DNA from 2 places in the Neorhizobium sp. BT27B genome. Region 1 is predicted to be linked to the other one. Evidence: predicted binding sites of a transcription regulator. Region 1 holds the regulator's gene; the other holds the start of a gene.

Evidence for each region. The regulator LexA, encoded in region 1, represses DNA repair genes until DNA is damaged. The targets are predictions, from matches to a motif close to TGTTCNNNNTGTGTTCNG.
Region 2: AAIH70_RS04210 (glycosyl transferase) is a predicted target of LexA. The motif match lies at 3,704-3,721, and genes of this name have one in related genera.

What each region holds. Positions count from the first base shown of each region.
Region 1 is NZ_JBCIYT010000001.1:46,593-52,203, forward strand. Features, by position in the region: gene eno (phosphopyruvate hydratase) at 1-592, opposite strand, end outside; gene kdsA (3-deoxy-8-phosphooctulonate synthase) at 726-1,574, opposite strand; gene AAIH70_RS00230 (VOC family protein) at 1,577-2,455, opposite strand; gene lexA (transcriptional repressor LexA) at 2,628-3,347, shown strand; gene AAIH70_RS00240 (ComEC/Rec2 family competence protein) at 3,328-5,611, opposite strand, start outside.
Region 2 is NZ_JBCIYT010000001.1:795,385-800,995, reverse strand. Features, by position in the region: gene AAIH70_RS04225 (hypothetical protein) at 108-1,415, shown strand; gene AAIH70_RS04220 (ribonuclease HII) at 1,425-2,090, opposite strand; gene AAIH70_RS04215 (PA0069 family radical SAM protein) at 2,487-3,644, opposite strand; gene AAIH70_RS04210 (glycosyl transferase) at 3,777-4,289, shown strand; gene AAIH70_RS04205 (hypothetical protein) at 4,384-5,346, shown strand; gene moaB (molybdenum cofactor biosynthesis protein B) at 5,398-5,611, opposite strand, start outside.

The DNA.
Region 1 (5,611 bases):
TGTGGCCCTGTGCGCCCAGTTCATTCTTGAGGACGTGAAAAATTTCCGAACCGATGCGAACGGCTTCGGAAAGCGATTCCGCGCCGACCGGCATGATCATGAATTCCTGGAAATCGATCGGGTTGTCGGCATGCGCGCCGCCGTTGATGATGTTCATCATCGGAACCGGCAGGACGTGAGCGGCTGCACCACCGATGTAACGGTAAAGCGGCAGACCGGACGATTCGGCAGCAGCCTTGGCGACAGCGAGCGACACGCCGAGGATGGCGTTGGCACCGAGACGCGACTTGTTCGGCGTGCCGTCCAGCGCGATCATGGTCTTGTCGATGTGGATCTGGCTTTCGGCATCGAAACCGCCGATGGCATCGAAGATTTCCGTGTTGACGGCTTCAACGGCCTTCAGAACACCCTTGCCGCCATAACGCTTGCCGCCATCGCGAAGCTCGACGGCTTCGTGCGCGCCGGTCGAGGCGCCCGACGGAACGGCTGCACGGCCCATCGTGCCGTCTTCGAGATAGACGTCGACCTCAACGGTTGGGTTACCGCGGCTGTCGAGGATTTCGCGGGCAATGATATCGGTAATGGCAGTCAAGGGTCTCTCCTCAGGTTGACGGGCTTCAAGCGGTCACTGAAAATGGCTCACAATCAATGACACGGCAATTACAGTGCAGGCACTTTTGGTTCCTTGACGGTGATCAAAAGCGCAATTTGTCACACAGGCTTTATCACGCAGCCTTGGCAATGGCATCGAATGCCAAAAGCTTTTCCAGCAGCTTTGGCATGTCCTTCAAATGCACCATGTTCGGGCCATCCGATGGCGCATTGTCCGGATCCTCATGAGTCTCGATGAAGACGCCGGCGACACCGACAGCCACCGCTGCGCGCGCCAGAGTCTCAACGAACTCACGCTGACCGCCGCTCGAGCCACCCTGCCCGCCCGGCTGCTGTACCGAGTGGGTAGCGTCGAAGACGACCGGCGAACCAAGCGACGCCATGATCGGCAGCGAGCGCATGTCGGACACCAGCGTATTATAGCCGAACGAGGCGCCTCGCTCGCACAGCAGCACGTTGCCGTTGCCGCTTTCCGTGAATTTAGCCTGGACGTTCTTCATGTCCCAGGGCGCCAGAAACTGGCCCTTCTTGACGTTGATGGCGCGGCCGGTCTTGGCGGCAGCCACCAGAAGATCGGTCTGGCGCGACAGGAAGGCCGGAATCTGCAGGATATCCACCGTCTCGGCGACGACTGCGCACTGCTCTTCGGTGTGGATGTCGGTGAGAACCGGAAAACCGAACTCCTTCTTGAGATCGGCAAAGATCTCCATCGCGGTATCAAGCCCGATGCCGCGTTTGCCGGCGATCGAGGTGCGGTTCGCCTTGTCGAAGGAGGATTTGTACACCAGGCCGATGCCGAGCTTGCCGCAAAGCTCAGACAGAGTGCCGGCGATCATGAAGGCATGATCGCGGCTTTCCATCTGGCAGGGGCCGGCAATCAGGGAGAGTTTCTTGCTGTTGGAAAAAAGGACCTGCTTGGCCCCCTCGCCGACGGTTACTTCGGCCTTGGCGCTGACAGCCATGATCACTCCTCGAAAGCAAATACGGCACCCTGTCCGGGCGCCGGGGCAACCACGATGCGACTGCCCTTATCCATGAATGCGACGTCATTAGCAGCAAGCACCGCCCGTGTCACGGCAAGATCGGGAACACGGAATATCACCGCGGCACGGCCAAGACCGGTTCGCGACAATGACGCCGCATCGCCTGCGGAAGAAAACGTGTCGGCAAAGGTTTTGGCGTCAACGAGCCTTAAAACCGCATTGCTTGCGGCAAACCTGTGATCACCGAAATCGAATTTTTCAGCGCTTGCATCAAGCACGGTCCCAATCCGCTCGACGTCTTCCTGCGTATTCCCCGCCAGCAGAACAACCTGGGACAAAGCCGCGACACCATTTTCATGACGTTCCAGCGCCGATCGATCTGCCGGCAGGGGATCGAGCCGCTGGCATGTGAAGACGCCGAAAGAATCAGCGTCACTCCGCGCCGCAAAGGCCAGCCGAAAACGGGCCAGTTTTTCGGTCCCGTCCGGCAATTTGGCAAATCTCGAAAATTCCAGCATCTTGCCGGCAGAGACCCCGGCCTCGACAAACCGGGCATCATCCGCCTGCGCATCGTCGGTTGCCAGCGCCATGGCGGACAGTCCCTCCTCACCTGCAGGAGTGCGAAACTCACCATCCTGCCGGACAAACACGTTTCCATCGGCGAATGCCTGATCATAGGCAGCCTGATCCACTATGGAAAGCGGCTCGAGATAAGTACCGTCACCCATGAAAACACAGGCATTTCCCGTCCCGAAGGGATGGGCGGCATCTGCAGCCACGGTGAAGCCCAGTGCTTTCAATCGGCGGCGGGCGCCATCAAGCGACATGGTCGGCAGGACGAGATGATCGATCGTGAACATGGCAGCCCATTTCCAAGCGTTGATTGTCTTAGTGATCGATCTTTCCGGCTGCACGATCAAGACCAGCCGCAGCACTGTTCGTTCCGCGCAACTACCATTTTTCGCCACTTGCAGAACACACATGGAACATATAGTGTCCGTTCTGGATTTGTTTCACCTTTGAGGACCCGCCATGCTCACGCGCAAACAGCAGGAACTGCTTCTGTTCATTCACGAACGAATGAAGGAATCCGGCGTCCCTCCATCGTTCGACGAGATGAAGGATGCGCTGGATCTGGCATCCAAATCAGGCATCCATCGCCTGATCACTGCGCTTGAAGAACGCGGTTTCATCCGCCGTTTGCCGAACCGTGCCCGCGCACTGGAAGTCATCAAGCTGCCGGACGCCTACAATGCAAGCCTGCAGCCGCGCAAACCGTTTGCACCGAGCGTCATCGAAGGCAGCCTCGGCAAGACGCAGCCCGTGCGTCAGGTGACACCGCCGCCTGTTGCCAATGACAGTATGCCCGCAACAACCGTGCCGGTCATGGGCCGCATTGCGGCCGGCGTGCCGATCTCGGCGATCCAGAACACGACGCATGAAATTGCCGTGCCACCGGAAATGCTGGGCAGCGGTGAGCATTATGCACTGGAAGTGCGTGGTGATTCGATGATCGAGGCCGGCATTCTGGATGGCGATACGGTCATCATCCGCAACGGCAGCACGGCAATGCCGGGCGATATCATCGTGGCGCTGGTCGACGACGAGGAAGCGACGCTCAAGCGTTTCCGCCGCAAGGGCGCATCGATCGCGCTCGAAGCGGCCAACCCGGCCTATGAGACCCGCATTTTCCCGCAGGAACGCGTCAAGGTGCAGGGCAAGCTCGTCGGCCTCATTCGCCGTTACCACTGATACCTGCCTTGCCGCTCAAAAAGCGCAGCGGCTCCGGCAGTGTCGGATCAAAAAGATTGCGCCGCCAGTCATAGTCGCGGTGACGCGTCCAGGAGCGATCGGCGCCGACCATGGCGGCGGCGATCGACCATTGTTTGGGATCAGAATTTCCGTTGAAGCGGATTTCCAATGCTCCTGTTCTGCGTAACGCCTCGCCGTTGATCATCAATGCGCCCGAACGACAGCGATCAAAACGGGCACGTGCCGCAACAACCATTTGCGCGACATCGCAGGCAGGCCCGGCAAAGCGGGCATCTTCCACCACAGCGACCGCCGGGCCGCTGGTTGTTCTTGCGACACACCATGACCGGCCTGCGCAGACGAATGTATCCAATACACTTTCGCGCAGAGCCTTTTGCATCGCCTGCCGCGCTTGAAATACTTCTTCGGGCGTGAGGGGCGGTCGTCGTGATGTCGCTCGTTCTTTCGGTGCGTTGGCCTCTCGCAGTGCGGTGGCCTGCTGCTCTCCTCCCATGCTCGTCGAGACTGACCTCAATCCATCCGCAGTTTTTGGAACGGCCGCTCCATTCGGCAGCAGCACCGCAACCTCTGCCGATGTCGTTGTACCGTTTTTCGGCGATGGCGTGTCCAGCAATGTCGGCGCCGCAGGCTGGGGCAATGACAATGCGTGGCGCCACTGCGAATAAATGAAACCGGGCGGACGCGCGCGATTGGTCGCGACCTGCTTATTGCCCAGCAAGGCGGCAAGGCTTCCATCTTCGGAAACCAGAAAATCCGGCGGCGGATCATGCGCCACCCGCCATGACAGAAAGATGGCCAGTGCCAGAAGCGGCAAACCCAGCAGATGAAGGCGTGTGCGCAGCAAGGTCAGCATCAGAAAACCGGCTGTGGCGACGGGCAGAAACCACGACGGTTGGCGCCCGATGGCAACATCACCTCCCCAGGTCGCAACCATCTTGGCGACAACGATAACGCCCTCCAGCCCGACGCCCATCACCTTCAGGAAAAAGCCGTCGAGGCCAAATGGCATCAACAGCATACCGATCAGGCCGAAGGGCATGACGATGAAGGAGACCAACGGCATGGCGGCCAGGTTCGCCGCCAGTCCATAGGTCGATATCCGGTGAAAATGGTCGATGGAAAAGATAGCCGTCGACAGACCGCCGATCAGCGATGTGGCGAAAACCCCGCCGGCCAGATGCCCGATCGCCAGAACGGGCTTGAGTGCCGCGGGTCGCCATGGCGTTTCGCCGTCTTGCGCCGCCCCGCGCCTGCTCCATGCAGAATAACCTGCGACCAGCGCCACCGTTGCCGCAAAAGACATCTGAAAACTCGGCCCCAATATCTCCGAGGGTGAGACGACAAGAACGACAAGCGCCGCCAACGCCACATTGCGCAGGCTGATCGATGGGCGATCGAAAAACACGGCGGCCAGCATGATCGCCATCATGATGTAGGCGCGCTCTGCCGATACACCGAAGCCCGAAGTCAGGTAATAGCCGGTTGCCATCAACAGCGCCGCGGCCGCGGCCAGTTTCTTCACCGGAAAGGCCTGGGCAAATCCTGGCAGAAGCGCAAGCAGACTGCGCATGCCGATAAAAAAGATGCCCGCCGCCAGCGCCATGTTCAGACCGGATATGGCAACGATATGGGCAAGGCCCGACACGCGCAAAGCCTCGGTCGTTTCATCGGAAATCGCTCGCCGTTCGTCGGTGACGATGGCGGCGGCAAACGCGCCGGGATCACCGGGCACGGTTGCGCGGATGCGCGAGGCGATCGCGCTGCGCCATGCAAAGACGGTTCGCTCAAGTGTTTGCGCCCAGGTCTCGGCAACCGGTCCACTCATCAGCGTGGGGGCACCGTAGAAAAAGCCGATCGCGCCTATGCCGTCGTAATAGGAGGAAAAGGCGAAATCGACGAGGCCGGGCAACGCCGGTCCGGAAGGCGGCGATATCCGCGCCCGCCCGCCAATCCGGTCTCCGATGTCGAAAGCAGGCTGGCGCGTTCGCGACAACAGCGTGATGCGTGTCGGCGGCCGACGAAGCTGCGGCGACGCCGTGCTTTCGAGCGCCAGCACATACCGCCAGCGCCCCTCGCCACTGGGTTCGCGCATTTCGACGACACCCGTCACCACCGTCGTGACCGGCTGATCCAGAACGACGGTGGAGCGTCGCCAGTCCTGAAAAGCCGCCAGCAACATGCCCGCGGTCAGCAGAACAGCGATCAGCACGACGGAACGAAAGCGGCCGTACGTGCCTCGAAGG
Region 2 (5,611 bases), 750 kb from region 1:
AATGAAGAGCGCGTCAGTTAACCTCATTGGCACAATAAACTGGTGAACCGGGCGGGTGGACAATACACACAGCGGCGCAATGTCATATCTGGCCGTTGGGAAACTCCATGAGCGTCGCAGGTTACCTGGTAAACGCCCTTTTATTGGCCTGCTTTATGCTCGGTTCGGTCAGTCCGTTTCTGCCACTGGGGCTTGCCTGGAGGGCGGCGGCCCTGGCGGCGCTGGCATTTCTGGCAGGTGAGCTTATTTCCGGACCGATTGCGGCTCCGAATATTTCGGACGCGGTAGGCGAAGCCATCAAGGCATTGTTTATGATGGCAATTGCCACGGCGATGGCAATTCGCTTCGCCATCGCCGCGGCGCTCAAATATCTCACTCTCGAATCACTGGGTTTGTTTTCAGACGCCCGCCCGTATCGATGGGTAGACTATGTGCTTCTGGCAGCGATTGGCGGTAATGCCGGCTTCTATATCACAATCAAGATTGCATCCGCATTGGGCGGAAGTTCCGGCGGTTACATGCTGGATATCAGTATTGCTGTAGCCATGGGCGTGATGGGCGTAGCGATTGCTTTTTGGCGACCGAAACATGTCTGGTTACCGGTCGGGGCCGCTTTCTGGGTTTCGGCATCCATCTCTTTTTATGGATCATGGCAAACACAAAGGATTATTGATGGAGCAGAAAAGCTTGCCGAAGGGCGCCCTTGGTGCCTGATCACACCGTCGGGATGGCGCAATCGTAGTCCCAGGATTGATGACATCGGTTTTTTCTCTCTTCGCAAAGAGAATGATGGTGCGCATTTAATTGCGCTCGTGCGCGACAAGAACAATTTTGTTGTGGCGGATTGGTCCATCCGGCAGCAACGCTTCAATAAAAGTACGCGTGGCGCCTATGGCTCCTGTTTTCCTCAAACTACTCATTCTCGAGCCTTGCTTGAGAATGACATTGAGGATCAGGTCTTTGCAATTGGGGCATACATCTTCTCTGTGCCTACGGAGCTGAGTGCCACCGCGACACCTGAAGTACTGAGAATTTCGGCTGTTGCCTCCGAAAAAAACAGGGTGGTGTTGCCCCGTGGGTTCAAAGACGCAACGCTTAGCTTCCGTGATCCAACACCACGCATTCCGCGACTTAGTAAGCCGCTGTCTACATTGAGCGATTTTTCAGAATTAGACGTTCAAACAATGTTGCGTGGAGAAACCATCACTTTTTCCGGCATGGATCCAAAATCGGCCAGACATATGGTTCTAAGCTGCCTTTCCGGGTTGTTTTCGGAGCGGAGATGTAACGTGACGGCAACGGGCACGGTTGAAACCTATACGTTTTCGTTGCCGCTCAATGAGTTGAAGAACTGGTCTGAAGCTACCGATGAAATCGCCGCCTTGTTCGACAGGCTGAAGGTCATTGAGCAGTAATATTAATCATCAGAAATCCACCTCATCCTTCTTCAACGGCCGAAAACTCATCCGGTGTAGCACGCACGGCCCGTGCGCCTCGATAGCGCCCCGGTGCTGCGCCGTGCCATATCCCGCATGTCCTTCAAACCCATAGGCAGGCCACACAGCGCCGGCCCGCGCCATCATGCGGTCACGCGTCACCTTGGCAACGATGGAAGCGGCGGCGATGGAGACCGAGCGGGCATCGCCCTTGATGACGGCGCGGCCCGCGCAGGTGATGCCCGGCACAACGTCGCGACCATCCGAGAGCACGAGGGCAGGGGGCGTTTCCAGCCCCGCCACCGCGCGCCGCATGGCATCAAGGCTGGCGCGCAGAATATTCATGTCGTCGATCCGTTTCGGGCCGGATGAGGCAATCGACACCTGAGCAGTAGCGATGATCGCATCGAACAGTTTTTCGCGCTGTTTCAGGCTGAGTTTTTTCGAATCGTTCAGCCCTGCCGGGATGTTGTGCGGGTCGAGAATGACGGCGGCGGCAACGACCGGGCCTGCGAGCGGGCCACGACCGGCCTCATCGGTGCCGGCCACCGGCCAGAGACCTTCGGCGCGTGCGGCGTCCTCGATGCTGAAATCGGGTTTCAGCGGCAGGGGATCGAACAGTTTGGGAGAATCGGGCGGCGTGCTTCTTTTCATGGCGGCGAAAATCGCACGCCGACCCGATCTCCTGCAAGCCCCGGCATAACGGCGGCAACGTTTCCTCGCCAAGGGGCGGCGAGAGCCGGGGTTTTTCGAGACGGAAAGCGGCGGTGGACCGTGTCGAAATTCTTTGTCTGTAGGCGCTATGGAAAAGCTGATTGAAGGATCGACAGTGCGCCCATCCGATCTCCCCCCATGTGGGGGAGATGCCCGGCAGGGCAGAGGGGGGTAATCCTGGCGCAAATGCCTCTACGCCCCATCTGCCGCACTGTTGCTTACCCCCCTCTGTCACCTTTCGGTGACATCTCCCCCACATGGGGGGAGATCATTGGGAGCAAGCCACACCCTCTCTCAACTCATCAGCAATTTCCTTATTTCAAAGGAGGCCTGCCCTCATAACAACGACAACTGCACGCCCCCTCCATCCGGCCGCACAAACAGATCGTCGCGCAAGGACATGCCGCGCCGGGCCAGACCCAGTCGTTTGGTCGCCATCTCGAAACGGCGGCCGATCTGCCAGGCATAGGGACCTGCCCCCTTCATGCGCTTGGTGAAGTCGGCATCGTAATCCTTGCCGCCGCGCATCGAGCGCACCAGGTTCATCACATGCCGGTAGCGGTCCGGGTAGTTCTGCAGCAGCCAGTCGCGAAACAGCGGCGCCACTTCCAGCGGCAGGCGCAGGAGAACATAACTTGCCTCGCGAGCACCGGCGGCGTGTCCCGCCTCCAGTACCCGTTCGATCTCGTGATCGTTGAGCGCCGGAATGACCGGCGACACCATCACCGCCGTCGGAATGCCGGCCTCGGTCAGCGTCCTGATCGTGTCCAGCCGGCGGGACGGCGTCGCGGCGCGCGGCTCCATGCTCCGCGCCAGCTTGCGGTCGAGCGTCGTCACCGAAATCCCCACCTTGGCCAGCCCCCTCGACGCCATGTCGGAAAGAATGTCGATATCGCGGGTGATCAGCGATCCCTTGGTGACGATCAGCACCGGATGATTGGCCTTCTGCAGCACTTCGAGAAGCTGTCGCATGATGCGCCACTCCTTTTCGATCGGCTGGTAGGGGTCGGTATTGGTGCCGATGGCGATCGGCCGCACCTTGTATTCCGGGCGGCTGAGTTCCCGCTCCAGCAGTTTGGGCGCATCCGGCTTGGCAAACAGTTTCGCCTCGAAATCCAGCCCCGGCGAAAGCCCCATATAGCTGTGGGTGGGCCGGGCGAAACAATAGATGCAGCCATGCTCACAGCCGCGATAGGGATTGATCGAGCGGTCGAAGCCGATATCGGGACTGTCATTGCGGGTGATTGCCGTGCGCGGCTTTTCCACCTGCACTTCGGTGCGGAAAGGCTCGAGTTCCTCCAGCGACTGCCAGCCGTCGTCAAAAGCCTCGCGGCGCTGTTCCTCGAAACGGCCGCTCGGGTTGATGCCCGCACCACGTCCACGCCGCCGATCGATCTCGATCCTGAGACCGGAGGCGCTCACCAGTGCGTTGGCAATATCTGCCGTATGGCCAGGTGCTAGCGCACCCTGCCTGAGGTCTGACAGCTCGTTCATCGGAATCTCCCGCGGCAGGCATTGCGCCACCGCTGTGACTGAATTGCTATCGGACAAATGAGAACATTGCAAGAACAAAATTGCGAGAAACAGCGAGTGGCGTTTCATGCTGCGATGCGCTAACTGTCACGAATGCTGACTGTCCTCATGGAATGCCGCGATCAGGAATCGGAACTGGCACAGACCCTGTCCGTGCTTGTGGCGGGTGCCGTGGAAGGCCTCGTCAGCGATGTCGTGGTGCTCGATCACGGCTCGCGCGATGCCTCCGCAAGGGTGGCCGATGCCGCCGGTTGCCGTTTCCACACCCACTGGGATATCAAGGACATATTGCGATCCGTGCGCGGCGAATGGCTGCTTCTGATCGAGCCCGGCGCGCGGCCACAGATCGGCTGGATCGACGAGCTTGGCGAGCATGTGGCGATGAACCGGCAGCCGGCAAAATTCTCGCCGTCGCGCAATCACCGCCCGTCTTTTTTCAAGCGTCTGAGCCGTCGTGTGCCGCCGCTGGAATACGGTTTTGTTCTGCCGAAGAAACAGGCGATCGCACTCGCCAAATCCGGCATGCCGCTGTCGCAGCTGGCGCAAAACCAGAAGGCCTTTACGCTGATCAGCGAAATGGTGCCGGCCTGGGCTGCAAGGGGTTAGGTCGAGCGCAGGATTTATCGCTCCCAATCATTCGTTGATGCTCGATGTGGTTTTGAGAAAGTGTATTTTACCCCTGGGTTGAGGCGGCAGCAGCATGAAACATCATTTCGGAGACGTGCTCGATCGCAGCGGCGGGCACTGGACGGTTTTGCCGAATGTCGAGCGATATGCCTATCAAATGCCGGAATGGACGAGCGGACAAAAGCTGGTCTCCATCGCGACGATCAGCAGTGACGATGCCAACTGGGAGCTGATCGAGACATTCCCCAATCTTCAGGAACTGACGCTTCATTCGCCGAGCCACGAGCAGCTTGCGTTTGTCTCGAGGCTTTGGCGTCTCAAGCGTCTGCGGATCACGCACGCAAGACCGAAGGATATCGGCTTTCTGGCGCGTCTTCAGAATCTGGAGGAGGTAATCCTGGAATATGTGTCCGGCTTCAGTGATATTTCGCCCCTCGCAGAGTTGAAGCAGTTGAGAGCGCTGCATCTTGAAAACCTGAGGCGTGTCTCGGATTTTTCAGGTCTGAAGGGTGCCGGCAGCCTGAAATATCTGAGCATTCACGGAACCTTCGATCGGCCTCAGCCGGTCGACAGTTTTGAGTTTCTGTCCTCGCTGGATGGTCTGGAACATCTGGGGCTGCATCTCATCAAGGGGCCGAAAGTGGATCAGCCATTATCGCCCATCAGGGCATTGCCCAATTTGCGAAAGCTGGATGTTTCCATGCATACGTTTCCACTGGAGGTTTTCGCCTGGGTTGAAGCAAATTGCCCGCGTGTGGATGGAGCGGTGCGGCCGGCATTTTATAAATCCGGCGGAAACATCGAGGAAATTGTCGAAAGAGACATTCGTTTTCGAATGCCCATCGAGGAGTTCGATCGTTTCGAAGATCTGTTTGTCGGCTCGGATGGCAAGAGATACGAGCGCGTTCCCCATCAGGCACTTTTGCTGGGTCGTGGTCAGCGCCGGCTGACGGGCGCACAGGACAAAATCGATAAAGCATGCGAATTGCACGCACAGAGTTACAAAAAGCTTGTGGCTGAGTTTTCGGACGGCTGACTGCAGTGCAGCAGGAGGCTTTACCCGACATCACTGGGTCTGGCCTGCCCCTCACGCCTTGCCCGTGCCGCGCTTCAGATGCTCATCCAGCCGCGGCAATATCTCGATGAAATTGCAGGGCATGTGGCGATAGTCCAGCTGCGGTTTCAATATGCCGTCCCAGGCATCCTTGCAGGCGCCGGGGGAGCCGGGCAGAACAAAGATATAGGTGGCATTGGCAACGCCGGCCGTGGCACGCGACTGGATGGTCGAGGTGCCGATCTTG